4 regions of the Cupriavidus sp. FW305-27 genome follow, and region 4 is predicted to be linked to each of the others. Evidence: predicted binding sites of a transcription regulator. Region 4 holds the regulator's gene; each other region holds the start of a gene.
The links. The regulator FNR, encoded in region 4, switches genes on or off when oxygen is low (the NO sensors DNR and NnrR bind a similar motif). The targets are predictions, from matches to a motif close to TTGATNNNNATCAA.

Region 1: AC3WRI_RS12105 (universal stress protein) is a predicted target of FNR. The motif match lies at 6,346-6,359, and genes of this name have one in related genera.
Region 2: AC3WRI_RS12175 (MBL fold metallo-hydrolase RNA specificity domain-containing protein) is a predicted target of FNR. The motif match lies at 3,607-3,620, and genes of this name have one in related genera.
Region 3: AC3WRI_RS07235 (universal stress protein) is a predicted target of FNR. The motif match lies at 5,497-5,510, and genes of this name have one in related genera.

The regions. Positions count from the first base shown of each region.
Region 1 is NZ_JBYTAG010000020.1:19,863-27,743, reverse strand. Features, by position in the region: gene AC3WRI_RS12135 (Hsp20/alpha crystallin family protein) at 1-252, opposite strand, end outside; gene AC3WRI_RS12130 (helix-turn-helix domain-containing protein) at 667-1,413, shown strand; gene AC3WRI_RS12125 (thymidine phosphorylase family protein) at 1,491-3,002, shown strand; gene AC3WRI_RS12120 (pyridoxamine 5'-phosphate oxidase family protein) at 3,448-3,900, shown strand; gene AC3WRI_RS12115 (TPM domain-containing protein) at 4,031-4,882, shown strand; gene ald (alanine dehydrogenase) at 5,135-6,250, shown strand; gene AC3WRI_RS12105 (universal stress protein) at 6,418-6,882, shown strand; gene AC3WRI_RS12100 (carboxypeptidase-like regulatory domain-containing protein) at 6,935-7,414, shown strand; gene AC3WRI_RS12095 (universal stress protein) at 7,759-7,881, shown strand, end outside.
Region 2 is NZ_JBYTAG010000020.1:32,472-40,352, reverse strand. Features, by position in the region: gene AC3WRI_RS12190 (hypothetical protein) at 1-340, opposite strand, end outside; gene AC3WRI_RS12185 (hypothetical protein) at 337-648, opposite strand; gene AC3WRI_RS12180 (cation-translocating P-type ATPase) at 777-3,491, opposite strand; gene AC3WRI_RS12175 (MBL fold metallo-hydrolase RNA specificity domain-containing protein) at 3,715-5,073, shown strand; gene AC3WRI_RS12170 (universal stress protein) at 5,133-5,963, shown strand; gene AC3WRI_RS12165 (response regulator transcription factor) at 6,361-7,008, shown strand; gene AC3WRI_RS12160 (response regulator) at 7,048-7,446, opposite strand; gene AC3WRI_RS12155 (bifunctional acetate--CoA ligase family protein/GNAT family N-acetyltransferase) at 7,730-7,881, opposite strand, start outside.
Region 3 is NZ_JBYTAG010000010.1:116,193-124,073, reverse strand. Features, by position in the region: gene AC3WRI_RS07270 (MFS transporter) at 1-284, shown strand, start outside; tRNA gene AC3WRI_RS07265 (tRNA-Met) at 418-494, shown strand; gene AC3WRI_RS07260 (YcbK family protein) at 603-1,190, opposite strand; gene AC3WRI_RS07255 (L,D-transpeptidase family protein) at 1,221-2,813, opposite strand; gene AC3WRI_RS07250 (LuxR C-terminal-related transcriptional regulator) at 2,898-3,524, opposite strand; gene AC3WRI_RS07245 (carboxymuconolactone decarboxylase family protein) at 3,686-4,096, opposite strand; gene AC3WRI_RS07240 (CaiB/BaiF CoA transferase family protein) at 4,189-5,256, opposite strand; gene AC3WRI_RS07235 (universal stress protein) at 5,608-6,048, shown strand; gene AC3WRI_RS07230 (serine/threonine protein kinase) at 6,096-7,142, opposite strand; gene AC3WRI_RS07225 (DEAD/DEAH box helicase) at 7,161-7,881, opposite strand, start outside.
Region 4 is NZ_JBYTAG010000027.1:44,215-52,095, forward strand. Features, by position in the region: gene AC3WRI_RS15055 (sulfite exporter TauE/SafE family protein) at 158-916, opposite strand; gene fnr (fumarate/nitrate reduction transcriptional regulator Fnr) at 995-1,720, shown strand; gene AC3WRI_RS15065 (hypothetical protein) at 1,784-2,029, opposite strand; gene AC3WRI_RS15070 (membrane protein) at 2,026-2,235, opposite strand; gene ccoG (cytochrome c oxidase accessory protein CcoG) at 2,265-3,737, opposite strand; gene ccoP (cytochrome-c oxidase, cbb3-type subunit III) at 3,787-4,704, opposite strand; gene AC3WRI_RS15085 (cbb3-type cytochrome oxidase subunit 3) at 4,707-4,871, opposite strand; gene ccoO (cytochrome-c oxidase, cbb3-type subunit II) at 4,875-5,537, opposite strand; gene ccoN (cytochrome-c oxidase, cbb3-type subunit I) at 5,556-7,004, opposite strand; gene ccoS (cbb3-type cytochrome oxidase assembly protein CcoS) at 7,160-7,306, opposite strand; gene AC3WRI_RS15105 (heavy metal translocating P-type ATPase) at 7,310-7,881, opposite strand, start outside.

The DNA of each region.
Region 1 (7,881 bases), on a different contig from region 4:
TTCTTTTACCTCGGAAGCTTTCTCGAGCTTGGCGGAGATCATCACAGTCCCACGGTCTACGCTGACGTTGATGTCTTCCTTCTTCACGCCTGGCAGGTCGGCGGTAATGGTGAAGCTGCTGTCGGACTCGGCCACATCGACCTTGAATGGCAGCTCGGTGTCTGGCCCGATCCGCCAATTGCGTAGCATGCTCTGCAGCATGTCGCCGAGCGGTTCGATCGAGAACGGGTCGTAGCGCTTGATGTTGCTCATCATGGTCTCCTGGATGACGGCGCCGTGCGCGCCGTGTTTTCTTACTTTGGCAAGCCGGGGCGGTTGCGGTTTGCTTTGCATCAAACGCCGGCACATTGCCCCGACTGCTTGCACGGGATAAGGGCATGACGTCACATGCGCCAGCTTGGACAGCCAGGGCGTTCGGCATGACCGGCGTCAGGGAACCCTGACAAGTGACGCTGCATTTCTGACACGCAACTCAGCGCAGCCTTCTAGGCGCGGAGCGCGGGCAGGCCAATACTTCAGTCAAACACATCGCGGCGCGCACGAATATGCGGTCCGCCAGACGACACGGGTGAAGGCGAGGGTCGGGATTAGGGAAAGGCCGGCAGGCTGGAGACAACCATGTTTGACTTGCATACTGAAGCTGATGCTGTTTGTGACGCCCCCAACATGTCCGTCGCGCTCTCCAGGCGTGAGGATGAGACGTTTGCGGAGCCGGCGCCGGATCCCGCGCGGGCGCGGTGCACAACTTGCATGATGCGGAACATCTGCATGGCCGCCAGCCTGGAGGCCGGCGAAATGGCCCGCCTGGACTCCGTCGTGCGGAGCTGGCGTTCGGTCAAGCAGGGCGAACGGCTGTACCGGGCGGGCGACCCGTTCCGCAGCCTCTATGCGGTCCGCGTCGGCTCGTTCAAGACCGTGGTGGCGCCGGAGCGGGGCAAGGAGACCATCTCCGGCTTCTACATGGCCGGGGACTCAATCGGCATGGACGGCGTTTGCCAGGAAACCCATAACTGCGATGCGATTGCCCTGGAAGACAGCGTGGTCTGCGTGATCCCGTTTCACCAGCTCGAGGCGCTATGCCGCGAGATCAAGCCGCTGCAACGCCACTTGCACAAGATGTTCAGTGCCGAGATCGTGAGGGAATCGCGCCAGATGATGCTGTTAGGCAACAACATGTCCGCCGAGCAGCGCGTGGCGGCATTCCTGTTGAACGTCTCGGCACGCTACCGCGAACGCGGCTATTCGGCCACGTCCTTTGTGCTGCGCATGACTCGTGAAGACATCGGCAGCTTCCTTGGCATGACCCTGGAAACCGTGAGCCGGACCTTGTCCAAGTTCCAGCAGGAAGGGCTGCTGACAGTGCAGGGCAAGTCCATCGAGCTGCTCAATCTGGACGCCCTGGACGCTCGCTAGCGGCGTCATACGCGGCAAGGCATGACGTGAACGATGCCAGTTCTGATCCCGGAATTCCCGGCCGTCCCGGCGATGTCGTGGCCGCCGCCGCGCCCCGCGAAGTGGGGGCGCTGGTGTTCCGGCCGCTCGAGATCGATACGTGGCAGGAGCATGTCATCTATATGCATCCGGATTGCCCCGTCTGCCGCGCCGAGGGCTTTTCCGCGCAGGCGCGCGTGCGCGTGCAGATCGGCGACAGGTCGTTGATCGCCACGCTGACGCTGCTGGGCGCGCCGCTATTGAACACGGGCGAAGCGAGCCTGTCGTTGAGCGCGGCACGGACGCTTTCGGCACGCGCCGGCGATGTCGTGCATGTCACCCATGCGCCCGCGCTGGAGTCGGTGCGCGCACTGCGTGCCAAGATCTATGGCTGCCACCTGGACAGCGTCCAGCTCGACGGCATCATCGGCGACATCAGTGCAGGGCGGTACGCCGACGTGCATATTGCGGCATTCCTCACCGCCTGCGCGGACGGTCGCATGAGCCTGCGCGAGACTGTCGACCTGACCCGGGCCATGGTCCGGTCCGGCCAGCGCTTGAACTGGGACCGCGAGGTGGTTGCCGACAAGCATTGCGTCGGTGGGCTGCCGGGCAATCGCACCACGCCGGTCGTCGTGGCTATCGCGGCAGCGGCCGGGCTGCTGCTGCCCAAGACCTCATCGCGCGCGATCACCTCACCCGCCGGCACCGCCGATACGATGGAAGCCCTGACCCGCGTGACGCTGGATTCGACGGAACTGCGGCGCGTGGTAGAACAGGTCGGGGCTGCATTGGTGTGGGGCGGCGCGCTGAGCCTGAGTCCCGCGGACGACGTGTTGATCCGCGTGGAACGCGCGCTGGATATCGACAGCGATGCGCAGCTGGTGGCCTCAATCCTGTCGAAGAAGATTGCCGCCGGCTCCACCCACGTGCTGATCGACGTGCCGGTGGGGCCGACGGCCAAGATCCGCGAAGACAGCGATCTGGCGCGCCTGGATCTCGCCATGACCAAGGTCGCGGACGCGTTCGGGCTGAAGCTCCGGATTCTGCGCACCGACGGCTCGCAGCCGGTGGGCCGGGGCGTCGGCCCTGCGCTCGAGGCGCTCGACGTGCTGGCCGTGCTGCAGTGCCAGCCGACGGCGCCCGCCGACCTGCGCGAACGCTCGCTGCTGCTGGCGGGCGAGCTGCTGGAGTTCTGCGGTGCGATACCGCCCGGGCAGGGACGGCTGCTGGCCGGCAGCCTGCTCGACAGTGGTGCCGCCTGGGCCCGGTTCCAGGCGATCTGTGAAGCGCAAGGGGGGCTGCGCACCCCGGGGCAGGCGGTGTTCCGGCGCGACGTGGTCGCAGCCCGCAGCGGCATCGTGACGTCCGTCGACAACCGGCACGTCGCGCGCACGGCGAAGCTGGCCGGGGCGCCGCGCCGGCAGGTGGCCGGGCTGGAACTGCATGTGCGCGCCGGCGACGAGGTCGTAGCCGGCGCACCGCTCTGTACGCTGCATGCCCAGGCGTCCGGCGAACTGGAATATGCGTTCAGCTACGCCCTGGCGCATGACCCCTTCCGCATCGAATAGCTCCAGTGGGCGGCCGGCAGCGGCCCCCCGCACCAGCAGCACCGGCACCGTCGATCTGCACACCTCCCCCTCGGCCACGCTGCCCATCACCAGGTGCCGGAAGCGGTTCCCGGGTGCGGGAGCGCAGACATTGCTTCCGGCTTAGGCGGGGGGTAGGCCGGTTGATGCGGGTCAGCGGGCGGGCGGTCGGCCGGCCAAGGGGACTCTGGGCTTCGTTGACAGCCATCAACACGCATGCGCTTGCGACCGCTACTTTGGAAATAGCCCATAGCCGAAGCCGAGGTAGCTAGGGGGAGAGGCAAGACATGGGCCTGAACCAGCCATTGCTGTCGTGGAATGAAGAAGATGCGGGGCATTTGTCCAGGAACGTGCCGGCTGGAGATCGCTCCCCCGGCCGTGCCGGCCCCGTTGGTGTTGTTTGTACTGGCGTAACAGGTGACCAAATATGGACGAAGAGACCAGACAGAAGATCCTGACCTTGTTGAACCAACACAGGATCATGACGCTTGCCACCTTGAGGCCGGATGGCTGGCCTCAGGCTACCACTGTGGGTTATGTGAATGAGGGTCTCACGCTCTACTTCCTCTGTGGTCCGGGCAGCCAAAAGGCGGCCAATCTGGCATTGGATGACCGTGTCTCGCTGACAATTGATCACGACACGCCAGATCTCATGGCGATTACCGGCCTGTCCATGGCGGCGCACGCGCAACCGGTGGTCGATGCGGCCGTAGCGGAGAGAATCCTCCGGATGTTCCCATTGAAGTATCCGGAGCAGATTGCCTTGCCAGTGCCGATGCCAACCGCGGAGGACGTCCGAATATTCAGGGTGACCCCGACAGTTATTTCCGTGCTCGACTATTCCAAGGGCTTCGGACATACGGATCTTGTCAGCTGCTGACACCTGGGTCCGCTGAGGGAAGTCAAGAGACCTTTCGTTCCGGAGGTGTGCCGTGCGCAAGATGTGGGCGGTGCTCGTCATGCCAGCCATTAATCTGTGCCGCTGCGGCCAGCGCCCTCGGTGGTGCCAGTTGAACCTGCGCACGGCCGCGCGAGGCCTGCTTCTGGTGCTGACTGCCTTCGTGTTTCCCGGAGCCATCGCCGAGGTTGCCGTTCCGTCATTGACGGCGCGAGTGACTGACCTGACTGGTACGCTAACGCGCGCACAGCAGGCGTCCCTGGACCAGACGCTGCAGGCCTTCGAAGCCAGGAAGGGAGCTCAGGTTGCAGTTCTCATGGTTCCCACTACCCGACCGGAAACCATCGAACAGTATTCGCTTCGCGTGGTCGAGCAATGGAAGCTGGGACGTAACCGCGTTGATGACGGCGCGCTGCTCATCATCGCCAAGGACGACCGCACGCTTCGTATTGAGGTGGGTTACGGGCTCGAAGGCGTCCTGACTGACGCCGCGAGCAAGCGCATCATCAGTGATGATATCGTGCCCCGATTCAAGCGGGGCGACTTCTATGGCGGTGTGTCTGCGGGCATCGACCGCATGCTTGGGGTCATCGAAGGGGAGCCACTGCCACCTACGGAGGAAAGAGCAGGGGATACGGGTGACCCCGTCCGGCAACTGATGCCAATCCTGCTTGTGCTCACTCTGGTTCTGGGTGGGTTACTGCGTTCCATGCTGGGGCGCTTCCCGGGTGCAGTCGCGACGGGTGGGGCCGTTGGAGTGGTCGCGTGGATGCTTTCTGGCGCCATCTTTGCCGGCATCGTTGCAGGGGCAATCGCGCTCTTGTTCACGCTGATGGGTGGCCCGCACATGGGCTTGCTGGCTATCGGCGGCCGCTCGGGAAGATATGGCGGCCGGTCGGGGCCCGGGGGATTCGGCGGCGGTGGCGGCGGCTTTGGCGGTGGTGGTGCTTCCGGCAAGTGGTGATGGCAAACATCAATCACATCTTGCGGCGTCCGCCGAGGGGGCGAAAATGGCGATATTTGGATGTGAAATGGCTGGGCAGCTATGTAACCCTTGGGCCCTATAATTATTTCGATATCTGCCGACATCGAGGCTGCCATGCAGGTGTTGCCATACGTGTGGCCACGGACAGGCCTCGGTGCATCCGGCCGTGGACTGAAGATTCAAGCACCTGGTGCGGAATCTGCCGAATTACCACGCGCGTGAGCAAAGGCCATGTGGATCGGCGTGCCTAAAGAAGTCAAGGACAACGAGTACCGGGTTGGCCTGGCGCCTGCCTGCGTGCGCGAACTTGTCAGCCGCGGTCACCAGGTCATGGTCCAGGCCGGGGCCGGGGCCGCGCTTGGCCTTTCCGACGCGCAATACGAAGCGGCTGGCGCGAAGCTGGCTGCCGATGCGAAGGCCGTGTACGACCGGGCCCAGATGATTGTCAAGGTCAAGGAGCCACAACCACGCGAACTGGCGCTGCTCAGGCCCGGGCAGATCCTCTATGCATACCTGCACCTGGCCGCGGACCGTGAGCTGACTGCCGCGCTGCTGCAATCCGGCGCGGTCTGCATCGCCTATGAGACGGTTACGGGGCCTGACGGTGGTCTGCCGCTGCTGGCCCCCATGAGCGAGGTCGCCGGCCGCATGTCAGTCCAGGTGGCGGCAGCCTACCTCGAGAAGCCGAACGGCGGCATGGGACTGCTGCTCGGCGGCGTCCCGGGCGTCGCGCCGGCACATGTCGTGGTGATCGGCGCCGGCGTGGTGGGCGCCAATGCTGTCCAGATCGCGGTTGGCATGGGGGCGCGCGTGACGGTATTGGACAAGAATATCGAACGACTGCGGCATCTCGGCTCCGTGTACGGCAATCGAGTCGTGACGGTCTACTCCAGCGCTGACAGTATCGAGCGCGCGTTGCTCTCGGCCGATGCGGTCATCGGCGCGGTGCTGGTGCCTGGCGCCGAGGCGCCCAGGCTGGTCACGCGTGCGATGGTCGCGCGCATGAAAGCGGGTTCGGTGCTGGTGGATGTGGCGATAGACCAGGGAGGCTGCGCCGAGACATCGCGCCCGACCAGCCATACGGATCCGACCTATGTGGTGGACGGCGTGCTGCACTACTGCGTGACCAACATGCCGGCAGCGGTGGCGAGGACCTCCACCTTTGCCCTGAACAACGCCACGATCGGTCATGCGATGGCCCTTGCCGACAAGGGATGGTCCCGCGCGCTCTCAGACGACCCCTACCTGCGGGCCGGGCTGAATATCTGTCGCGGGAGTGTGACTTATGCGGCCGTCGCAAGCGCCCATGGCTACGCCCATGTACCCGCCGAGCAGGTGCTGACCTGAGCGCGGCCGCCAGTATCGGCCGACACGTTGCTGTCGGCCACCCCTAGTGCAGCAGCACTGCCATGAGCCGAATCACAGCGGTGTGGCTGGCTTGGTTGACTGGCATCAACCCGCATGTCCTTGCGACCGCTAATTTGGGATGAACCACAGCCGAAGCCGAGGTCGCCATGTACCGCCGCATTCTCCTAGCCCTCGATGGCAGCCGTTCATCCTTGAATGCCCTGGAGCAGGCCGTGTCGATGGCGCTGACCACCGACGCCGAGGTCAGCGCCATGTTCGTCGTCGACGACAGCGACCTGTTCTTCGAGGTCAGCCCGGGTGACCGGCACTGGCTGATGGCCGACATCATTGCCTATGGCAAGCAGGTGCTGGCTCGTGCCGGCGAGCGCTTCAGTGCCGCCGGCGTGCGCTGGAGCAGCAGGTTGGCCGAGACGCCCGGCACCCCTGCGAAGATTGCCGAGGCGATCATAGCGGAAGCGGACCACTGGAGCGCGGACCTGATCGTCATGGGCACACACGGCCATCGCGGCGTGCGGCGCATGGTGCTGGGCTCGGTCTCGGAGCACGTGGTCAGCAAGACGGTTCGCCCCGTGCTGCTCGTTCGGCAGCAGTCGCGCGGCGATACGCCCTGACCGTTCGGTTCCGGCCTGCGAAAACCCCAATAATTCTTCCGGAGTGACGCAAATGCAGGTTTCAAGAAGCCTAGGCCTCGGCCTGTCGTCGCTGGCGATTGCCGTTGCGGCGGCGGGTTGCGCCACTCGCGCCGCGCCCGCTGGCGTGCAGATCATGGAGCAGCACGGCGTTTCCTACGTATCGGGTGGAGACGATGAGGCGGGCATGCAAAGCATGCTGGCCATCGCCGCGCGTTTCAATGTACGGCTGACGATGGTGGATGCCGGGCGCGGGAAGCCGCTGGGCGGTGCCACGGTGGTCGTGGCCAGCCAGGAGGGCCGCCCGGTGCTGCACACTACGGCTAGCGGGCCGCTGTTCTATATGCGACTCAGGCCGGGTGCCTATCGGCTCGCGGTCGGCTACCAGGGGCGGGACCAGATGCGCGACATCGTCGTCGCTGGCGAGCCGCTCGAGGTGACGTTCCGGCTGCCGGTCAATACGCTCGAGGACGACTGGCTGCTCTGCGCCACGACACCCTGTCCGCGTCGCTGAGCCCGCCGCTCGGACGTGTCGCCGCGGGCACGACACCGCGCAAGCAAGTTCGCGGCGGTTCAGGGACGATCCCGCGAAAGAGAAGCGACGGAACTGGAAGGGGAAGAAGAAGCGCTCAGGCTTCGTTCGGGGACAAGCAGGCGAGCCGCTCGGCGTGGGCAGGCCTGAATCCGCGAGCCGCAACCCCTGCGCGAAGACTGCCGATGCGCGCGCGACCAGCGGCGGTTGGAGCGCGGTACCGCGGCTTTGACACGTATCAACAGCAGTTGCGCCGGTTGCCCTACGCTGCATTTAACCAGTCCAGACCCGAGTCGCCACAGGCTCCCATCGCCGGAGAAACCGCTATGTACCAGCGCATCCTTGTCGCCATGGACGGCGGCGCCGCATCGGAACTTGCCCTGGAACAGGCCATGATCATCGCGCGCGCCGCCAACGCCGAAGTGGAGGTGGTCCATGTGGTCGATGAC
Region 2 (7,881 bases), on a different contig from region 4:
GTTCGTTGACCAGGATCAGTGTGACGCCAGAAACGGGGTTGCCTTCTGAAGGGTCCTGGAAGCTGAGCCGCACATTGAATTGGCCGGCGATAGCCTGCATTTGCCGCAAGGCTTCGCGCCCCATCCCGCCCGAGACATACCGGACGCCAGCGGATTGGTGGATTTCCGGCGGCGTTGGATGCGTTGCGAGGATCTGCGCATGGAGAAGCGGTGCGGTACCAAGGAGCAGCGCGGCGGCAGCTGCACGCTCAACCTTGCTGGCGCGCATTGCAAGTGATCGATGGTGGCTAACGGGAGCCTGGAGGTTTTCCTCGTGTCCACGCTGCAGCTTCGCGGTCATGACAATCCTCCTTTGCGGCGCGCAAAATATCGCCCGTCTATTTTGAAGCGTAGCTCGCATGCGCACTGTCCCATTGATGCATCGCAAACGAGATACCAAATACATTCAGCCGCCTTCCCCTGGGAGCTGTACTCGGTGGCGAACTCGCAGATCGCGCCGTCAGAGGTTTGTCCTGAGCCCATGTAACCGGCGATCGTGGCGGCATTACCGGAACGGGCAATGCGCACGGACGAGTGCGTGTGCGCACACCAGGCCGTATTGCCTGAGCATGCGGTATCCCAGTTCTCGATGACCGCCGACAGCTTCATGTCGCGCACTGGCGTATATAGAAGCGGTGTCCCCTCCATGCCCTATTGGCTTCTGTGGGAAGAGCGGCGCCTGTGCTCCGTGGCCAACGGGGTGATGGAATTCTGAGTTGGCGAGCACCGGTCTCCCGCTACAGCTTGCACCGCCGGCTCCACCATTTGTCCAGCTCAACTGCAATCGTCAATGTGAGCGCGAGCGACAACAGTCCAGCCCACGTCGTAGCCGACACAGGTGTGAGACCGAGCGTGTCGCTTAGCCCGGGTATGTACATGGCAGCGATATGGAGTAACTGGGCAGCCAGTACGCTGACCACCAGCATCGGATTGGCGAAGACCCCCTGTCGGAATACGGAGTGGCGCTCTGAACGGCTACTAAACGTCTGCAAGTTCTCAAACAGCACAAACAGCAGCAGCAATTGGTTGCGTGCCTCGTTTAGGGGATAGCCGCGGTCGAGCAGCCAGTAGAAAGTTGCAAATCCCCCTACGCCCATGACAAGAGTCGAATAGCAGATGCGGCGGATCATTACGCGGTCAAAGATCGGCTCCCGGGGCTTGCGCGCCGGATATGACAGTTCGTCGCCTTCCGCATGCTCGGTAGCCAGAGCCACATCCTGGATGCCATTGGTCACGAGGTTGAGCCACAGCAGCTGCACCGGCAGCAATGGCATTGGCAGGCCCAGGGGAATCGCCAGCAGAAACAGAACCATTTCGGCCGCGCCCGTGGAAACCACCATGAAGATGACTTTGCGAATGTTCGCGTACGCCACCCTGCCTTCATTTATGCCGTTGACGATGGACGCAAAGTTGTCATCGGTGAGGACTATGTCTGCGCTTTCCTTCGCTACTTCAGTTCCCTTTCGGCCCATGGCCACACCGACGTGTGCGTGCTTGAGCGCAGGAGCGTCGTTGACGCCGTCGCCGGTGACCGCCACGAAATGGCCGGTTCTTGCCAGCGACAGGACAATGGACAGCTTCTGATCCGGACTGACGCGGGCGTAGATGCGCGCACGGCGGGTCAGTTGGTCGAGTCCGTGCGGCCCCTTGCTCTCGGCCTGGCGCACCTGCTCGCCCGTCACGACCTGGTCCGTGGTAAAGCGCAGCCCCGCCTGCGCGCCAATTGCGCTGGCTGTCAACGGATCGTCGCCAGTCACCATCGCCACGTCGATGCCGGCGCTGTAGCAGCGTCGGATAGCGTCCGGGACCTCCGGGCGAACCGGATCCTTCATGCCTGCCATTCCCAGAAAGGTCAGGTTGACCAGGTGCCCGTGTCCGTAGGACCCGTCCGGCTCTGCATCAATCGTGCCTTCTGCGAACGCCAGCACGCGTAGTCCCTGCGCGGCCAGCGCTGCCTTTTCCCGAAGCAGTCCTTCGCGCCGGATCGGCACGGCATGGCCGCGAACGTCCGCCTGGTCGCACATGGCAATCAGAGTCTCGGGCGCTCCCTTGACGAACACGCGGATCGTCTCTTCGTGCCGGTGGAACGAGGCCGCGTACCGCAGGTCTGGCTCATACGGGATACGGGCCACCAAGGGGTACCGCTGTCGGATCTCATTGGCTACGGTGCCCCCCTTGTGCGCTGCGGCCAGCAGCGCCACGTCCACGCTGTCCCCGGTGCCAGTCCAGCCATCACGCTCCCTGGATAGTTGGGCCTCGTTTGGCAGCGCCGCGGCCCTTAGCAGGGCCGCTACCCGCGTTCTCGCGTCATGGTCGGTGGTGCCGGCGGCGCGGATCGTGCAGTTGTCCAGATCGTGTCCGACGTCGCAGCAAAACGCCGTGCCGTCGGGAAGCCGGATATCGGTGACGACAAGCTCGTTCATGGTCAGGGTGCCGGTCTTGTCGGTGGCGATCCTGGTGCAGGATCCAAGCGACTCCACGGCGGGCATTTTGCGCACGATCACATGGGCCTTCGCCATCCGCCGCATGCTGATCGCCAGCGCCACCGAAATGGCGACGGGCAGTCCTTCGGGGATCGCGCTCACCGCCAGTCCGACCGACATCATGAACAGTTCGCGCAATGCCATGCCGCGCAGCATACCCACCAACACCAGCAACGCCACAGCCACGCCTACCGCCACCGCGATCAGTCGGGAAAAACGCTGGAGCCTGAGAATCAAAGGTGGCTGCGAGATGGATTCGCGGCCCAGTTCCCGCGCAATCCGGCCAATTTGCGTGGCAGCGCCAGTTGCCACGACGATGCCGTGGCCCCTGCCGCGGAGCACCACCGTGCCGGCGAAGGTCAGGCACTGGCGGGCGCTCGCTGGGGCATTGCTGGCATCACATGCTGAGAGCTTGCGCACCGGCAGCGATTCGCCAGTCAGCAGGGATTCATCGCACTGCAGGTCAATGGCGGAGGTCAGTTCCAGGTCGGCCGGCACTCGGTTGCCGGCTTCCAGCACCACCAGGTCGCCCGGTACCAGCGTACTTGCATCGATCTCCTGCTGGATGCCGTCCCGGATCACCGTGGCACGGGGCTGCTCCATCCTGCGCAGCGCCACGGCCGCCTTGTCGGCCGTATGCTCCTGTGCGGTGCCGATGACGCCGTTAATCAGCAGTACTGCCCCGATGAACAGTGCATCCTTCAGGTCACCCAACGCGAGCGACACCGCTGCCGCGGCCAGGAGAATGTAAATAAGCGGACTGAGGAACTGGCGCAGAAACACCGCGGCCACCGACCTAGGGGCCGCCTGAGGCAGCACATTGCGGCCCACCTCGGCCAGCCGCGTATTAGCCTGCGCGGTGGTCAGGCCGGGTGGGACATGTCCCGGATCGACGCGATCCCGGGTGCCGGAATGTTCTTCGTGAGATCGGGGGCGATCCGTTTGCAACGCGCTGGAGCGATTTTGCATGAGGTTTCCCAAGGTATGCCGGGCGCGGAGCCACGCGTGCACACCTGGGCGTACGCCACGTGCGGCGGGCGGGTCCGGACACTGTTCAAGCGTAGGTACTCGCGTTTCCGCATGATTGATCCGGATCAACCACCACCCGGTTCCCCCTCCTAGACTGGCTGTATCGGCCAGCGGCACCCGTGGCGGGGCCAACGGCTTTGCGCAAGCGTCAAAGGACACCAGCATGCAACTGCAATTCCTCGGCGCGACCGATACGGTCACCGGCTCCAAGTACCTGCTCGATACCGGCCGTCACCAGGTCATGGTCGACTGTGGCTTGTTCCAGGGATACAAGACCCTGCGCCTGCGCAACTGGGACCCACTGCCGCTCGATCCGGCCAAGCTCGACGCCGTGGTGCTGACCCATGCCCACATCGACCACAGCGGGTATTTGCCCCTGCTGGTGCGCAACGGCTTCCGCGGCAGCGTGCACTGCACCATGGGCACCGCGCAGCTGTGCGGAATCCTGTTGCCAGACAGCGCCCACCTGGCGGAAGAAGACGCCGATTATGCGAACCGCAAGGGCTTCTCGCGTCATCGGCCCGCATTGCCTCTTTACACAGCAGCCGACGCTGCACGAGCAATGCGGCGGCTCCAGCCGATGCAGTTCGGCAAGCGCTTCCAGGTAGTGCCCGGCGTAGAGGCCGAGTTTGCCCGGGCCGGACATATCATCGGCGCGGCTATCGTCACGTTGTTCGTCGACGGCAAGCGCATCGTCTTCTCAGGCGACCTCGGGCGGCAGCAGGACATCGTCATGCGCGCGCCGGAGATGGTGCGTCAGGCGGATTACCTGCTGGTGGAGTCAACCTACGGCGACCGGCGGCATCCGGACGACGACCCGCTCGATGTGCTCGGCGAGATCGTCAGCCGGACGATTGGCCGCGGCGGCAGCTTGATCATCCCCGCTTTTGCGGTAGGGCGCACGCAGAGCCTGCTGTACTGCCTGCACCGCCTGCGCGAACTCAAGCGAATCCCCGACGTGCCGGTGTACCTCAACAGCCCGATGGCCATCGACGCGACCATGATTTTCTCGCTGCATCCGGAAGAGCTGCGCATCAGCCGCGAAGAGTGCGCCGCAGCCTGCAATCTCGCCACCCCGGTGCAGAGCATGGAGCAGTCGATCTGGCTGAACCACGACCGAAGTCCCAAGATCATCCTGGCTGGCAGCGGCATGGCTACCGGTGGTCGTGTGGTCCACCATATTGCCGCCTACGGCCCGGACCCTCGCAACACCGTTCTGCTTTCCGGCTTCCAGGCGGCGGGTACGCGCGGCGCAGCGCTGGCCGCAGGCCGGCGCGACATCCGCGTCCATGGCAAGGACATCGCCGTGCATGCGTCGGTGGAGCAGGTGGAGAACCTGTCCGCACATGCCGATGCCGCGGAACTCATGACCTGGCTCGGCGGCTTTCACCAGGCGCCGCGGCGTACGTTTGTCGTGCACGGCGAGCCACAGGCAAGCGATGCGCTGCGCCAGCACATCGAGCGCGACCTGCGCTGGGCGGTCACCATGCCGGAATATCGGCGCTCCTATCCGCTCGACTGATCCAGGCCGGCGCCTGATATGTGCGCCTTTCGTTACGTCTGCCAAACCGGAATCACGTCATGGACTTCAGAACCATCCTCGTCGACCTCAGCGAAGATTCTGCCCGGTCGGCACGCATTGAAACGGCCGCACGGGTTGCCGCGAAATTCGGCGGCAGCGTGGTCGGGCTGACTGCGACTGGAACAAACCTGGAGCCGTTTCGCGGGGCGGGCGAAGAAGCCGGACAATACGCGGCCCTTGCCGCCAGCCAGTTGTACAAGCTGGTTGCCGGTCACAAGGAGACCCTCGACACGCTGACCAGGCAAGTGTCGCCGGACATCCCCACCCGGCACATCATTATCGACGCTGAATCCGGTTGGGCGCTTGCCGACGAGGGGCGTTTCGCCGATCTCATCCTTCCCGCACCGCCGTCGGCGGATGCCGATGTGCCGGCGCTGCTGGCCGGGGTTGCGGAGTATGCGATGCTCAATGCCGGACGGCCCATCCTGCTGGTGCCGGGCGCGGCCGGCCCGCGCTTTGGTGGTCATGTCGCGATCGCATGGAACGGCGGTCGAGAGGCCGCGCGGGCAGTAGCGGACGCATTGCCGTGGCTCGCGCATGCCAGTGCTGTTACCGCCCTGGTGGTCAGCGCGGCTGCCATTGACGAAGAGACCGGCCGTGACAGCGGGAACCGGCTGACAGCGTGGCTGGCCAGCCATGGCATCAATGCCGACCTGGTTGTCGGGGAGGGCGACCCCGACCACGTTCTGCCGCAACTTGCCTGCAAGGTACAGGCCGACCTGCTGGTCGCCGGCGGCTATGGCCGTTCCAGGCTGAAGGAGCTGGTGCTGGGTGGCACCACCCGCGCCCTGGTGCGTCAGTCATCGTTGCCAGTCTTCATGTCGCACTGACGGGTGACCGCTGCCGGTGGGGCAGTGGCAGCGCACGGCCTGGCCGCAGGCTCGTTCGGCCGGCACATTGCGTGCCGGCCGAATGTTGGCTTGCCGACATACCCGAGCCGCATCCTGAGCTAGTTTCCAACGTGCGTGGCTCAGCCGGTGTCGGCACACGGGTTGTGGCTCCGACGTCGCCGGTACCTGCGAATTTCCGGTTCTGAGCCGCATCTCGCTTCCCATGCCGTTGCCTTTCCGCGCACAAACTCTATAGTCCATTGGCAAGGTAATAGTGACGAGAGCATGCCCCTGACGGCGTCTTCATCCGCTCCGCAGGCGAGCAGCCTTGTCCAGAGTTCGCCCGACGATGGCTTTCGCCTGGTCGTGCGATTTCCGCGAGAGCAGGGGAACGGGCATGACAAGGGTGATGATTGCGGATGACCATGCTGTGGTACGGGATGGCCTGCGGCATATCCTGGAACGGGCCGGTGTGTTCGAGGTCGTCGGCGAGGCGGCAGATGGTACACAAGTGCCCAGGATGGTACGGGAATGCACCCCGCAGGTGCTCCTGCTTGACCTTTCCATGCCCGGCAGGAGCGGGCTGGAACTGATCCGCTTGCTGCGCGGCGAGCACCCGGCCCTGCGCATCCTGGTCTTGACCATGCACGCCGAGGAGCAATACATCGTTCGTGCGTTCCAGGCTGGAGCGGCGGGCTATCTGACCAAGGAAAGCGCGGCTACGGAACTGGTGTCCGCCATCGGCCAGGTAGCCCGGGGCGGCACCTATGTGAGCCAGTCGATGGCCACGAAGCTGGCAAGCGGGCTGAAGGACCAGAGCGACGACCTGCCGCACCTGAGGCTCTCGGACCGCGAACTGGAAGTCTACCGGCGGCTGGTGCTGGGCGAGCCCATCACGGCGATCGCCACGGCACTGTGCGTCAGCGCCAAGACCGTGAGCACCTACAAGATGCGGCTGATGGAAAAAATGCAGATGCCCAATGAAGCCATGCTGTTGCGCTATGCCATGCGCAATCATCTGTTCGACGACGATGCGGACCTGTAGTGCCACAGTGCAGCGTCGGTCGGCCGCTGGCTTTGTGCCCTATCGCCCCGAAGTCGCAGCCAGCCCGGCCAGGGTCTGGCGCAGCGCATCGAGTTCCAGCGTCTTGTCAAAGCAGTAGCTCCCGCCTGCCTTCAGGCAGGCGCGGCGCAGCGGCGGGCCGAGGTTGTCGGCCAGCACGATCACGATCGAATCCGGTAGCGTCGACCTCAGCGTCCTGACCTCCTGGAGCGCATGAGCATAGCCCGTGCCCAGGCTGATCAGGACGACGTCGGGGCGATGACGCAGGAGCGGGGCAAGTTCCGTGGCTGCGCTGGCGCCCGCACCCGCGACTCGGATGCCAGGCATTCGCCCAAGCAGGCCGAGCTGCCTGGTTCGGATCGCATTGGCATGCTCGAGCAAGTACACGGTAAGCAGGCGGGCAGGATTGCGGTCTGGCATGGTCCTAGTATCGCGGCTCCCCTTGCGGTGGCAAATCAGGGGCGGCTGAGAGTCGCGTCAGGGGGGCAGAAGGCACTGTCAGTGATCCCTGACATGCGCGCGCACGCCTTGCCGGCTTGGCAGTAGCGAGTACGACAGTTTCGACAAGCAAGCCGGCTGGGTGGCGTCTGCAACCGAGGTTGTCGGCTACCGGCTTGTCTCAGGAAAGCGGCCGCCGCCGGCAGTGCGCCTGAAGGCGATCGAAATTGCCAACGCCTTGCGCGCGCGTGCCGATTGCGATGCCTCAACCCTGCGTGCGAACGCTGGCATTCTCCTCGCGCAGCGCAAGGTGCAGACTGACACCGTCGGCGCCGGCCGCGATGCTGGTCCTGAAGCCGCAGGTGCGCGCCAGCGTCAGCATGGCCCGGTTGTGCTGCATGGTGCAGCCCACCAGCG
Region 3 (7,881 bases), on a different contig from region 4:
TCATCCTGGTGATCTACGTCACCATGGTGTACGGCCCGATCGCCGCCATGCTGGTGGAGCTGTTCCCGACCCGCATCCGCTACACCTCGATGTCGCTGCCCTACCATATCGGCAACGGCTGGTTCGGCGGCCTGCTGCCCACCATCTCGTTTGCGCTGGTGGCCCAGAACGGCAACATCTACTACGGTCTCTGGTACCCGATCATCATCGCAGCCATCACCTTCGTGATCGGCGCGCTGTTCATCCGCGAGACCAAGGACGTGAACATCTACGCCAACGACTGAGCAGTCGTCCGGCACTAACGGAAACGGCAGGCCATCCGGCCTGCCGTTTTTTTATGCATGGGCCCTTCGTGCAAAATCTTCACACGAAGGTGTTGACAGCATCGAAAGCCCAGGTATAATCTCAGTCTTCGTTGGCGAATTAGCTCAGTCGGTTAGAGCGACGGAATCATAATCCGCAGGTCCGGGGTTCGAGTCCCTGATTCGCCACCATCTATTTAAAAAGCCGCGATCCCGCATGGGTTCGCGGCTTTTTTCTTTGGGTCGTTACCAGGGCGCGCAAACGAGAGCCGCCCATCATGGGGCGGCCACAGACGACGCTTACCAGTAACGCACGCGCCCGGTATCGATGTGCACGAACTGGTCAGACTCATAGAAGCCGACGCCCCCGCCCTGCAATGACTTGGCCGCGTCGCGCACGTCCGCCAGCGGCACGCCGGCCAGGCGGATGTCGATGGCCTTGCCGTCCATGTGCAGGCTGTGCCTGGCCACGCCGCCGCCGCGCGTGTTGCGCAGGCGCGAATTGGTGGTCGGACTGCGGTAGCCGGAAATGACCTGGAACGGCTGGTCGGTGCCAAGCTCGCGGCGGACCTGGAACAGCAGGTCGAACAGTTGCGGGTCGATCATGCCGACCTTGCCGGAATAGTGGTCGCGCAGGAAGCCGTTGAGCGTAGTCAGCGCGTCGGGCACGAAGCGGTCGCCAACGGCATAGACCAACGACACGCGTTCGCCGGTGTGGGTGTGGTCGAACGCCAGCGTGCGGGCGTCCGGCAGGCCAGCCAGGGCCCGGTTTGCAGGCAGGCCTGCCAGCGCCTGGCGCGGCGCCAGCGGCATCAGGCCGGCGGCAAGGGCCAGGCCTCCGGCGGTATGAAGAAAGCGGCGGCGTGCCTGGCGCGTCGCATCAGTCATGGTACTTCCTCTGAATGTGCCAGTGGCGCCTCAGCGGGTGGTGCCAGAGGCGCTTGCAATAGCTGGTTGCTGGGGCCGTCCGTTGCGTTGCCGCAGTGCCTTCTCCAGCAATTTGTCGTGACCGTAAATGTCAGGCAAGAAGGATACACGACCATCGGCGCGCGCAATGACCGTGCCGTAGGCCAGCACCACCGGCAAGGGCTGCTGCAGGCGCACAGTATTGGACTTGCCACGCGTCATCGCTTCGCGGATCCGGGTCTCGTTCCAGTCCGGCATATCGTGCAACACGAACTGGGCCAATGCTACTGGGGCTTCCACGCGGATGCAGCCATGACTGAAGTCGCGCCGGCCGCGCTTGAACAGCTGCGGCGAGGGCGTGTGGTGCAGGTAGATGTTCTCGTTGTTGGGAAACACGAACTTGATATCGCCCAGCGCGTTCAGCGGGCCCGGCCGCTGGCGGATGCGCATGCGGCCGTTCAGCACTGCCTCGAGATTTTCCTCGGACAGCGTGGTCACGGCCTTGCCGTCGCCGGTGACGAACTCCAGGCCCTGCCGGTTGAAATAGGCCGGATCGCGGCGCAGGTGCGGCACGGTCTCGCGGCGCGCGATCGAGGGCGGGATGTTCCAGTACGGGCTGAACTCGATGTAGCGCATATCCTCCTCGAACAACGGCGTGCGCGTATCCAGTGCCTTGCCCACGATCACCTTCATCTCGAGCTTGATGTCGAGCTTGCCGTCGCGGATCTCATAGGCGCGCAGCATGAATTCCGGCACATTGACCACGATCATGCGCGGACCGTCCAGCGGCGTCCAGCGCAGCCGCTCCATGGTCAGTTCGATTTGCCGCACACGGCTGGCGATGGGCAGGTTGAGTTGTGCCAGCGTGGCCGCGCCGATCACGCCGTCGGCCTCCAGGCCGTGGCGCGACTGGAACGCCTTGACGCCGTCGACCAGGGCCCCTTCGTAGCGGGCCGGCACCTGGGTGCCGGCGGGCAGGTCGCCCAGCGCAACCAGGCGTGCAGCCAGCGCCGCGGCACCGGCCCAGGGCTGGCCCGGCGTCAGCTTGCTCGCCGGCAAGGGTGGCAGCGGCTGCCCCCAGGCCGGCTGCTTCGCGATCTCGCGGTACCGCGCCAGGGCCTCCCGCAGCGTGCCATAGAGCGGGAAGGTGGGCGCTGCCTGGCGGATGGCATCGGGCAGCCGTTGCTGCCTGACGGCATCGCGCAGCCAGATGGCGGCATCGAAGGGCCGTTCCGCCTGCGGGGCAAAGTTGGCATGGACCGCGCGCGGGTTGACGCGCCCGCCGTGCAGGTCTGCCAGCATCCGCTCCATCGCGGCGCTCAGCGCCGCATCCACGCGTGCGGCAGCGTCCGGCGGCAATGCTGGCCCGCTGGCGGCCTGGGCCACGGCCTGGCGCAAGGCGTCGGCATCGTAGTCGCGCGGGTCGAGGCCGTCGGCCGCGGCCGCGGCCAGCGCATCGACGGCCTGGCGGGCCGCCGGCACCGGTCGGCCCTGCGCAAACCACATCGGTTCGTTGGCGAAGGCAGGCGTGGCCTGGCATGCGGCGGCACAGGCAAGCACGACAGCGCCCAGGCGGCGTGCGGCGGCATTCAGGGTCGGTGGCATCGGGCGAAAAGTTCGGATTCGTCACACACGCCAACAGTCTACCCGCGATGGCGGCATGGTGCCGCAAGCCGCCCGGGGTGCGCGTTACCACACCAGCTGATGCCGGCGCGCGTAGTCCACCATTTCGACCAGGGAGCCGACATTGAGCTTGGCCATGATGTTGGCCTTGTGCGTGCTGACCGTCTTGCTGCTGATCAGCAGTTGCGCCGCGATCGACTTGTTGGAATGGCCGCGCGCCAGGTATTGCAGGATGGTGATCTCGCGGTTGCTCAGCCGCGCAAAGCCGGATTCCCGCTGCTCGCCGATCTGGCGCACGGTTTCCAGCGTATGCATGGGAAAGACCAGGTAGCCGCTCAGCACACCGCGTACGGCCTGCATCACCTCGGCCAGCCCACGCTGCTTGACCACGAAGCCATGGGCGCCGGCGCGCAGCGCCCGCACCGAGGCCAGGGTGGCGTCGCTGTCGGACAGTACCAGCAAGGGCACGGTGGGCTGCGTCGCCGAGACGCACCGGACAAAGTCGATGCCGGGATTGCCGAAGCACTCGATATCGACCAGCACCAGCCCCGGCCGTTGCTCGCGGACCAGCCGGAATGCTTCCTGCATGCCGTCCATCTCCAGTACTTCACCGGCGCCCAACTCAGCGCGGATTTCAGCGGACAGCGTGGTTCGGAACCGGGAGGGTTCGTCGACGATCAGCGCGAGATGCAATTTGAGGCTCCTTAACGACTTGCATGGCTTGGCCTGGTGCCAAGGTTAAGGGGCCGGAGAGATCCTGATGCGCCGAATCCTCGCCGCGCAGATGCGGCAAAATCTGCATCAGAGTCAGACTCTTCTGCATCGCTGTTTTCGTATTGATGCCGCGGTCGGCGTTACCCGTTGGCAGCGTCGAGGACTTCAGTCAGCTTGCGGCTGGCATCCAGCGCCGCGGGGAACCCGCAGTAGACCGCGCTGTGCACCATCAGTTCGCGCAGTTCCTGCGGCGTAACGCCATTGGCGAGCGCGCCGCGCAGGTGCCCGGCCAGCTCCTGCGGCCGGTTCAGCGCAATCAGCATCGACACCGTTGCCAGGCTGCGCTGCTTGCGGTCCAGGCCGTCGCGGGTCCAGACCGTGCCCCAGGCGAACTCCGTCACCAGTTGCTGCAGGCTGGTGTCGCCCTGCTGTGCGGCGGCGTCCAGCGCGCGCCGGACGTGCTCGGAGCCGAGCACTTCGGTGCGCACGTCAAGGCCGGCCTCGAAGGCCGGCGTGGGAGTGTAGACGGGAAGTTGGCTGGGTTCGGCCATGGCATGGGTCTCCGGTCTGGGTGGATGCCGCATGGTAGCCGAACCGATCAAGCCGATTCGAGAGGCCGCAGCATCGGTGCCGCGGCCCCAGGTCATTCCGTGCCCGCGGGCAGGAAGCGCGGCGCCGGCGCCGAACGCGGCACCTCGCGCTCGCCCTGCCGGTACAGCCGATACGTGCCGCGTGCCTGGTTGTGCGGATGGCGCGCGGCCTCGTCCAGGGTCAGCACGCGCGCAAAGCACACGTCGGTGCCGCCCAGCAACGCCTCCCAGTGAGTGCTTGACTTGCCTGCGATGCAAGCGGCAATGCGGGCCTTCACCGCGGGCCACTGGGCACGGTCATACTGCGTGGCGGGGTCGATGTCGGTCAGCTCGAGCCGCTCGAGCAGCTCGCGGTAGAACTGCGGCTCGAGCGCGCCCAGCGTGATGGCGCGGCCGTCGGCGCAAGGGAAGACGTCATAGAACGGCGAATCGTGGAAGGGGCTCGGTTGCGGGCCGCCGAGCGTGCCGGCTGCGCGCGACACCTGCACCAGCGAGCCCAGCATGGCGACGATATCGGTGATGGCCGCATCCACCACGCAGCCCTCGCCGCTTGCGCGCGCGCTCAGGATGGCGCTGGTGATGCCGAATGCCAGGCCAAGCGCGCCGGTGGCATCGCCCATCACGGTCGGCGGCACCATCGGCAGTGAGCCTGCGCGCGCAGCCATCGACAAGAGGCCGGTCAGCGCGATGTAGTTGAGGTCGTGGCCGGCACTTTGCGACAGCGGGCCGGTCTGGCCCCAACCGGTCATGCGCCCGTAGACCAGGCGCGGATTGCGTGCATGGCACGCCTTCGGGCCCAGGCCGAGGCGCTCCATCGCGCCCGGGCGCAGCCCTTCGATCAGCGCGTCGGCGCCGGCCACCAGGTCCAGTGCGGCGGCCACGTCGTCCGCAGACTTCAGGTTCAGTTGCACCACGCGCTTGCCGTGCTCCAGCTCCATCTCAGGCGGCACGGGCTGGCCGCGCAGGATGCGGCGGGCATCCGGCGCGACCGGCCGGGTCACCAGCGTGACCTCGGCGCCCAGGCCGGCCAGCATCGCACCGCACAACGGGCCGGGGCCGATGCCTTCGAATTCCACCACCTTGATACCGCGCAGGGGCAGCAGGTTGCCACGCTCACTCATGATCGTCGTCTCCGGAATCGCCGCCCGCCCGGGCCATGGCCGGGGGACAGCTTGCATTGAATTGGTATGGGATGGGCCGTGCCTGCGGCAGCGCGGACGTGCGAATGCCTGCCGCGGGGCTCGGGAGCATGCTACGCGCCACGGCGTTGACGGGGCAATGGCCAAATGCTTCAGCCGGCTTGACGGAATCCGTCAGCCGGCCGGCTATCGCACGGCGAAATCGGATAAATCCGATCCGACTTGATCTAAATCGGGTCCTGGCAGGACACTAGGTGCCATGATGGTTCCAGATGGCGGTGCCGCCTCATGGCGCACCGCCTGCCGACAGCCCCCATCCAGGAGATTTCCAACATGACCAATATCGTGCTCGCCACCGACGGTTCGGCCTTCAGCGACGCCGCGGCCCGTTTTATCGCCGAAGGCAAGCTGCTGCAGAGCGGCTTCACCGTGCATGTCGTGCATGTAGCGCCGGAAGTAAGCGGCCAGGTGCGCGCCTTTGTCAGCAAGGAGACCATCGATGACTGGCACAAGGAGGCCAGCGAGAAGGCCATGGCGACGGTCTGCGAGATCCTGTCCGCAGCCAAGGTGCCGTTCGAGCGGCACCCGCTGCACGGCTTCGCGCCGGAGCGCATCGTCGCCTGTGCGCGCTCGGTCGACGCCGCGGCCATCGTGATGGGCACGCATGGCCGGGGTTCGTTCTTCGATGCGGTGATCGGTTCAGTCGCAGGCCGCGTGCTGGCGCAGGCCGAGTGCCCGGTGCTGCTGGTCAAGGCGCCGGAAAAGAAGGGTTGAGCAAAGTAGTGGAAAACCGGCGCCCTGGCGGCGCCGACCGGTAGACCTCAGGCGCCCCACAGGGGCGCTTCGTCCATCAGCGCCACCTGTTCGCGCAGTTCCAGGATGCGATCCTGCCAGTAGCGCGCCGTGCCGAACCAAGGGAACGCGGCCGGAAAGGCCGGGTCGGCCCAGCGGCTGGCGAGCCAGGCGCTGTAGTGCAGCAGCCGCAGCGTGCGCAGCGCTTCCACCAGCCACAGTTCGCGCGGCTGGAATTCGGCGAAGTCCTCATAGCCGGCAACGATGTCGGCCAGCTGGTCCTGCATGGCCGCGCGGTCGCCCTCGAGCAGCATCCAGATGTCCTGGATCGCCGGCGCCATTCGGCTGTCATCGAAGTCAACGAAATGCGGGCCCGTTGCGCCATGGGTGCCGCCGCGCGCGTCGTCCTCGCCGATCCACAGCACATTGCCGCGATGGCAGTCGCCGTGGGTGCGCAGCAGGCGCACCTCGCCGGCGCGCTCATAGCAGCGGCGCACGCCGTCCAGCGCCAGGTCGGTCACCGATTGCCATGCGGGCAGCAGGTCGGCGGGAATGCAGCCGCTGGCGAGCAGCCAGTCGCGTGGGGCAACGCCGAAGGTTTCAAGATTTAGCGCCGGGCGCGCCTGGTAGGGCTGCGTCGCCCCCAGCGCGTGGATGCGGCCGATGAAGCGGCCGAGCCAGGTCAGCGTGTCGGAACGGTCCAGCGCCGGCTCGCGGCCGCCGCAGCGGGGGAATACCGCGAAACGGAAGCCGGCGTGATGCAGCAGCGTGCCGGCCGCGCCCGGTGCCAGCACCATGGCCGGCACGGCCGGGATCTCGGCATCGGCCAGTTGCTGCACGAAGGCGTGTTCTTCCAGGATGGCCGCATCGGTCCAGCGGCCCGGACGGTAGAACTTGGCGATGACCGGCGCGGCATCTTCGATGCCCAGCTGCCAGACGCGGTTCTCATAGCTGTTGAGCGCCAGCAGGCGCCCGTCGGGGCGCAGGCCGGCGCCTTCCAGCGCGTCCAGCATCAGCTCCGGCGTCAGGCCGGCGTAGGGAACGCCGGGGTCGGCCGGGGTGTCGGACGCGTGCATGGTGTCAGCCTGTCCCGCTCAGCGCGCCGGCTTGCGGTTGCCGCCGAGCAGCGCGGCCTGCGGCGCCGGACGGCGATTGCGCGCCGGTGCCGGGGCCGCGTCGTGCGGCTGGCGCGCGGGTTGCGCCGCGGCCCGTTGCTGGCGCGCCGGCTCCTGGCCGTCGCGGCGCGGTGCGGGATTGCGCGCGCCGCCGGCGGGCTGGCCGCCCTGGGCTTGCCGCGGCGCAGCCTGCGCTTCGCGCGCCGGGCGCTGGCGCTGGGCGCCCTCACCTTCGTTGCCGGCCGGACGCGCCTGGGCGCGTCCGCGGCCCTGGCCTTGTCCTTGCCCCTGGCCACCACCGCCACGCTGTTGGCGACCCTTCTGGATCGGCTCGGGTGCGATGCTCGGGTCGACCTCGAAGCCCGGCAGCACAGTCTGCTCGAGCTTGCGCTTGATCAGGCGTTCGATATCGCGCAGCAGCGCAATCTCGTCCACGCAGACCAGCGAGATCGCTTCGCCCTCGGCGCCGGCGCGGCCAGTGCGGCCGATGCGGTGCACATAGTCCTCGGGCACGTTGGGCAGGTCGAAATTGACCACGTGCGGCAGCTGGTCGATATCGATGCCGCGCGCGGCGATATCGGTTGCCACCAGCAGCCGCAGCGTGCCGGACTTGAATTCCGACAGCGCGCGCGTGCGCGCCGACTGGCTCTTGTTGCCATGGATCGCCAGTGCCGACAGGCCGTCCTTGGTCAGCTGCTCG
Region 4 (7,881 bases):
CCTGAACTCACCTTCTGGTATGAAGGCCGCCTGGCGCTGCTCGCCCGCTGCTTACCGCGGCTCACAAGACACCGCGCGATACCGCAATGTTGGCGATTGTATGGCATTCCCGCCCCCGCCTGCAACCATCATCCGTTGCCGGCGCAGCGCCGGCGCCTCAGAACACCAGGCAGAATCCATGCTCGGCCAGCGAATGTGGCAACAGCACCGCTCGCGCAATGCCAAGGCCGCCGAACGCCATTACCGCCAGGCCGGCCCCCAGGCGCACGCCGGGACGTCGCGACAGCGTACGCAAATAGCCTGACAGGCCGGAGAGCACCAGCAGGTTAGGCAGTGTGCCGAGCCCGAACACGCCCATCACGAGTGCGCCGGACGCCGCATTGCCCGCCAGCAGCGCGAGCGTGAGCGCCCCATAGACCATGCCGCACGGCACCAGCCCCCACGCCAGGCCCACGCCGTATCGCCGCGCCAGGCCGCCGCGTGCGCGCACAAAGGACGGCATGCCGCGTGCCACGCCACCCAGCCGGCGCGCCACCGCTGCGCTGGCACGCGACGCCAGCCGCTCCAGCCAGTCGACGGTAAACGTGTTGCCGCGCAGCAACCGCCAGCCCGACCACAGCAGCATGACGCTGCCCGCGCCGAACAGCCAGCGCTGCACCGGCAGATAGTCCTGTTTCCACGCCGAAGCACCGACCGCGCCTAGCGCGGCCCCAAGCAGCATATAGGTCGAGATCCGGCCCAGGTGCATTATCAGCAACTCGCCGAGCCAGGCGGCACGGCTGGGCACCAGACTGATCGTCGCCGCCGCGCCGTGACGCTGCTCCACGGCCAGCGCCACGCCGCCGCACATGGCGGCGCAGTGGACCCCGCCCAGCAAAGCCAGCAGAAAAACGCTGATCAGTACGCCAAGTGTCAATTCTCACTCCCTACCACATCACATCGCACGGTAAAATGCCGTTATCGCGCCCTCGCTGCCATTTCTAGCAGGTTCCAATTGCTCACCTCCATTCCCATTACCGAGATGTCACCACGCTGCTCCACCTGTGCGATGGGGCAGCTGTGCCTTCCGGTCGGCATGTCGCAGCAAGACCTCGCCAAGATGGACACGCTGGTTCAGGAACGCATCCGTGTGCACAAGGGTGAAACCCTGTATCGCATGGGCGATCCGCTCACCGCGGTCTATGCCGTGCGCTTTGGCACGCTCAAGACCCACGTCACCACTGAAGACGGCCGCTCGCAGATTACCGGCTTCCACCTGCCCGGCGAAATTGTCGGTCTCGACGGGCTGGGCGAGATGCAGCATGCCTCCGATGCCGCCGCGCTGGAGGACACCGAAGTCTGCGTGGTCCGCATGAGCGAGTTGCAGTCCCTGTCGGCAGACCTGCCGTCGCTGCAGCAGCAGTTCCTGCGCCTGATGGGCAAGGAAATCACGCATGACCAACTGATGCTGGTCACGCTGGGCTCGATGCGCGCCGAGGAACGGCTTGCCGCCTTCCTGATCAACCTCTCTGAGCGCCTGTCGGCACGCGGCTATTCGGCGTCCGAGTTCGTGATGCGCATGAGCCGCGAAGAGATCGGCAGCTACCTGGGCCTGAAGCTCGAAACCGTCAGCCGCCTGTTCTCCCGCTTTGCCGAAGCCGGCCTGATCCAGATTCGCCAGCGCCACGTCAAGCTCGTGGACATCGACGGCATCAAGCAGCTCTACAGCCGCTCCTGCTAAGCGGCCAAGGCGCTGCCAGGTACCGCATGCGGACATGGCAGCGCAGACCTCACACCGATCCGCTTATTCCAGTTCGTCGGTATCGCTGAGCCGCGTCGGCATGGTGTAGAGCGTCAGTCCGCTGGACAACGCGCAGAACACCCAGGCCATCAGGAAACCAACGGTGTAGACCGATTCGCGGGACGCTTCGATCGGCTGGCCGAAGAAGTTCAGGTCACCGGGATCCACCACCGAAAACACCGTCGCGGTCGCGAACCCGGCCATCAGGAACGCCGGCCAGAGTACCCACATCAGCCAGCGCAACCTCATGGCTGCCTCACAGCGGCAGCCTTGGGCGGCGCGGCGTCGGCCTTCTCGACCACCAGGCCATGGCGCGTTGCACCCTGCACCGGCATGTCCGGATGCGTGGATGCCAGCCAGATCGTCACGCCACACGCCACCATCGCCACCAGCGGGCCGCTCATCAACAGCCACGGCCACGGCTCCTTCCACCACGGATTGCCTTGCTGACTCATCTTGCCCCCTTCATCTTGACGACCTAGCTTCACAAATCGCGCGGCACGATGAAACTGGTGGATTGCCGGATTTCGGCATGCCCCTGCTCCGTGCCTTCGCTCGTCACCGTCACGTTGATCTTGTGCGTGCCCTGCGCCGCGGCCTCGATCGGCACGCGGATCCGGATCGGCAGCAACCGGTTGGACGTCGGCGCCAGCGATTCGGCCTGCTTATCGTATTCCACGGTCAGGTTCTTCAGTTCGTCGCTGTCGGCGCGCACGCTGATCTGCATCGGCGCTTCGGTGGTGTTGATCAGCTGCAGGCGATAGACATTCTCGATCCAGCGGCCTTCCACTTCACGGCCGAGCGCACCACGGTCGCGGATGATGTCGACCTTCAGCGGCGTGCGCAGCGCGATCGAAGCCATGAACCCGGCCAGCAACGCCACCCAGATCACGGAATAAATGACCACGCGCGGGCGCAGCAGGCGCTTGCGTGATGCCGCCGCGGACAAGCCCTTGCGCATCGCGTTTTCCGAGGTGTACCGGATCAGGCCGCGCGGATATTCCATCTTGTCCATGACCTGGTCGCAGGCGTCGATGCAGGCGCCGCAGCCGATGCACTCGTACTGCAGGCCGTCGCGGATATCGATGCCCGTCGGGCACACCTGCACGCAGATGCTGCAGTTGACGCAGTCGCCAAGCCCCGCCTTGTGGTGGTCGGTCTTGCGCGACCGGCTTCCGCGCGGCTCGCCGCGGCCGACGTCGTAGGTCACGACATAGGTATCGCGATCCACCATCACGCTCTGGAAACGCGCATACGGGCACATGTACTTGCACACCTGCTCGCGCATGAAGCCCGCATTGCCCCAGGTGGCGAACGCGTAGAACAGCATCCAGAACGACTGCCACGGCCCCAGCGACAGGCTGAGCACCTCGCCGCCCAGTTCGCGGATCGGTGCGAAATAGCCGATGAAGGTAAAGCCGGTCCAGAGCGCAATCAGCACCCACAGGAAGTGCTTGGTCGCCTTGAGACGGAACTTGCGCAGGCTCCACGGATCGCCATCGAGCCGGATGCGGGCGATGCGGTCGCCTTCGACCCGCCGCTCGATCCACATGAAGATCTCGGTGTAGACCGTCTGCGGACAGGCATAGCCGCAGAACAGCCGCCCCGCGATCGCCGTGAACAGGAACAGCGCCAGCGCCGAGATGACCAGCAGCACCGCCAGGTAGATGACGTCCTGCGGCCACAGCACCAGCCCGAAGATGTAGAACTTGCGCTCGCCAAGGTCAAACAGCACGGCCTGGCGGCCATTCCATTGGAGCCAGGGCGTGCCGTAGTAGATCAGCTGGGTCAGGATCACCAGCCAGACCCGCCAGCTGGAGAATGCGCCCGTCACCGAGCGCGGGTAGATCTTGCGGCGGACCTCGTAGAGCGTTTCGTCAGAGGTCTCGCCCGGCGCAGCGGCCGACCGTTGCAGGGCGGCCGCCCGGGCCATTTCTTCGGTCCCGGGTGCGTTCATGGGCATGCTCTCCCGCGAGCTGCCAGCGCCCGCTCACATGAGTCGTCGGTCATTGCCCGGCTCCGCCCCCAGTATTGGACAGACCCCAGACATAGGCCGTCAGCATCCGGATGCGTTCAGGCGTCAGGATCTCCTCATGCGCAGGCATGTGGTTGTTATGGCCCTTCAGGATTGCGTCGACGATACTGCCTTCCGAGCTGCCATACAGCCAGACGTTGTCCGCCAGGTTGGGCGCGCCGAGCGCCTGGTTGCCCTTGCCGCCGGCGCCGTGGCATGCCACGCAGGTCGTCTTGAAGGCGCCCTCGCCACGCGACGCACGGATCGGGTCCGACGACAGGCCCGACAGCGAGCGCACGTATTGCGCCACGTCGCCCGCCTGCTTGGCGTCGATGGCCGCGGCAAACGGCGGCATCACGCCATTGCGGCCCTTGGTGATGGTCTGCTGGATGATGTCGGGTTCGCCACCATAGAGCCAGTCGCTGTCTGTCAGGTTCGGAAAGCCGCGGCTGCCGCGCGCGTCCGAGCCGTGGCATTGTGCGCAGTAGTTCAGGAACAGGCGCTGGCCGATCTCGCGCGCCTGCGGATCCGCCGCCACCTGCTTGACGTCCATCTTCAGGTACTTGGAGTAGATCTCGTTCTGCATTTTCTCCTGCGCCGCGCGGTGCGCGGCAAGTTCGCCCTGCGTGGAGAACTTCAGCACGCCGGCATACGAACCCAGTCCCGGATACAGCACCAGGTAGGCCAGGCTGAAGATGCAGGCCAGCAGGAACATCCACATCCACCAGCGCGGCAACGGGTTGTTCAGCTCGCGCAGGTCACCGTCCCAGACATGGCCGGTGTCTTCAGTGCCGCCGGTGGTCTTGGCGACCTTGCGTTGCGAGAACAGCAGCCACACGCACCAGACGATGCCGATGAGCGCGATAGCGGCAATGTAATAACTCCAGAATTCGGAAATGAAATCGCTCATGGCTAGGTGTTCCGGCTCGATGTTGTCGTGGTTTCGTCAGGCAGCGCGAACGGCAGCATGGCGGATTCCCGGTTAGCGGCCTGCCGGCCGGCGGACCAGGCCCACCAGCAGATCCCCAGGAAGACGACCATCGACACGACGGTCGCAATGGCAGTGATCATGGCCATGGCTTACTCCTTGGGTGCCGCAGCCGCGGCGGAATCCACGCGGACGTTGCGGCGGTTGGTGCCCAGGCCTTGCAGGTAGGCAACCAGCGCATCTTCTTCGGTCTTGCCCTTGAGCTCGTCCGGTGCCTTGGCGATCTCGGCATCCGTGTACGGCACGCCCAGGCGCACCAGCGCGCGCATGCGGGCCTGGATGTCGTTGGTGGGCAGCTCGGCCTTTTCCAGCCACGGGTACGATGGCATCACGGATTCCGGCACCACGTCGCGCGGATTGCGCAGGTGGATGCGCTGCCAGTCATCCGAGTAGCGCCCGCCCACGCGCGCCAGGTCGGGACCGGTGCGCTTGGAGCCCCACAGGAACGGGTGGTCGTAGACCGACTCGCCCGCCGTGGAGAAGTGGCCGTAGCGCTCGGTCTCGGCCTGCAGCGTGCGGACCTGCTGCGAGTGGCAGCCGACGCAGCCTTCACGGATATAGATATCGCGGCCCATCAGCCGCAGCGGCGAATACGGGGTGATGCCCGGATCCGGCTCGGTGGTGGAGTGCTGGAAGAACAGCGGCACGATCTGGACCAGACCCGCAATGCTGACCACGAGGATCGTGCAGATGATCAGCCAGCCGATGTTCTTCTCCAGCGTTTCGTGGGAAAAGAAGCGTTGTTTGTCGGACATCTTTCTATCCTGGATTGATCAGTGGGCAGAGGCAGTGATGCTGGCCGGAATCGGCGCATCCACGGCGGGCTTGCCGACGATGGTCTTGAGCACGTTGTAGGCCATCAGCAGCATGCCGGACAGGAAGCACAGGCCACCCAGCAAGCGAATCAGGTAGAACGGGTACTTGGCCTTGACCGCTTCGACGAAGGCATAGGTCAGCGTGCCGTCAGGCTGCGTGGCGCGCCACATCAGGCCTTCCATCACCCCGGCGATCCACATCGAGGCGATATACAGCACCACGCCAATGGTCGCGATCCAGAAGTGCCACTCGATCAGCCGGACGCTGTACATCTGCTTCTCACCGAACAGACGCGGAATCAGGTAGTAGAGCGAGCCGATCGAGATCATCGCGACCCAGCCCAGCGCGCCCGAGTGCACGTGACCGATGGTCCAGTCCGTGTAGTGCGAGAGCGCGTTGACGGTCTTGATCGACATCATCGAGCCTTCGAACGTGGCCATGCCGTAGAACGACAGCGCCACCACCAGGAACTTCAGGATGGGGTCGGTGCGCAGCTTGTGCCAGGCCCCCGACAGGGTCATGATGCCGTTGATCATGCCGCCCCACGACGGCGCCAGCAGGATCAGCGAGAACACCATGCCCAGCGACTGTGCCCAGTCCGGCAGCGCGGTGTACTGCAGGTGGTGCGGGCCGGCCCACATGTAGGTGAAGTTCAGCGCCCAGAAGTGGACGATGGACAGGCGGTAGGAGTAGATCGGGCGCTCGGCCTGCTTGGGAATGAAGTAGTACATCATCCCCAGGAAGCTGGTGGTCAGGAAGAAGCCCACGGCGTTATGGCCGTACCACCACTGGATCATCGCGTCCTGCACGCCGGCATAGGCCGAGTAGGACTTCCACAGCGACACCGGCATCTCGATGTTGTTGACGATGTGCAGCAGCGCGATGGTCAGGATGTAGGCGCCAAAGAACCAGTTGGCGACGTAGATATGCCGGGTCTTGCGCTTGACGATGGTGCCGAAGAACACGATCGCGTAGGCCACCCAGACCGCGGTGATCAGCAGGTCGATCGGCCATTCCAGTTCCGCGTATTCCTTGGAGCTGGTGATCCCCAGCGGCAGCGTGATGGCGGCGGCGACGATGACCAGTTGCCAGCCCCAGAACGTGAACGCGGCCAGCGGGCCGCAGAACAGGCGGGCCTGGCAGGTGCGCTGGACCACGTAGTACGAGGTCGCGAACAGCGCGCTGCCGCCGAAGGCGAAGATCACCGCATTGGTATGCAACGGCCGCAGCCGGCCAAACGACAGCCAGGGTGTGTTGAAGTTGAGTTCGGGCCAGATCAGCTGTGCTGCCAGCAGCACGCCGACGGCCATGCCGACGATCCCCCAGACTACCGTCATGACAGCGAACTGTCTTACGACGCCGTAATTGAAGGTGTCGACGCGTGAAGACGCGGCAGTGACATCCATTCAGACCCCCAAAGCTTAGAGAAAAGAAAAAACCTACTGACAGTGTGACTTTAGAAAAACCATGCTGCATGTGCGTTGATCTTTATCAAGTCGCTCAGGGCATGCATGGAACCTGCGTGCTGGGCCCCGGTCGGAGGGCGCGCCGCGCGGCGGGTTCATGGCTTGTCGTTGTCCAGCAGGATCGATTCGGCGGGCCGGTCCAGGTCGTCGTACTGCCCGGCATGGAGGGCCCACCACAGCGCGCCCGCGATGACCACGACAAGCACCAGGCTCATCGGCACCAGCAGGTAAAGCGTTTCCATCTGTCAGACTCCCTTGTGGCGCGGCTTGCCGGCGCGCAGCAGGCGCCAGGCATTGGCCACTACCAGCAACGACGACAGCGACATGCCGATGCCGGCCATCCAGGCCGTGACCAGCCCCGTCGCTGCGAGCGGGATGGCCACGACGTTGTAGAAGAAGGCCCAGCCCAGGTTCTGGCGCACCACCCGGCGCGTCCGGCGCGACACCGCCAGTGCGGTGGCGATCTCGGCCACGCCGCCGTGCGTCAGCACCGCGTCCGCACCGGCCTGGGCCAGCGGCGCGCCGCTGCCGATGGCGATCGACACCTGGGCCTGCGCCAGCACCGGCGCATCGTTGATGCCATCGCCCACGGCCAGCACCACCGCCCCGCCCTGCTGCAGCCGCGCGACGTAGTCGCGCTTGCCTTCCGGGGTGACCGCGCCGGCTACGCAGGCTATGCCGAAGTGCGACGCCCACCAGTGGACCGCTTCGGCGTGATCGCCCGATACCAGGTGGCAGCGCACGCCAAGTTCACGCAGCCGCGCGAGCAACTGCGGCGTCTGCGTCCGCTCCACATCGGCCAGGACGAAGCGCGCCA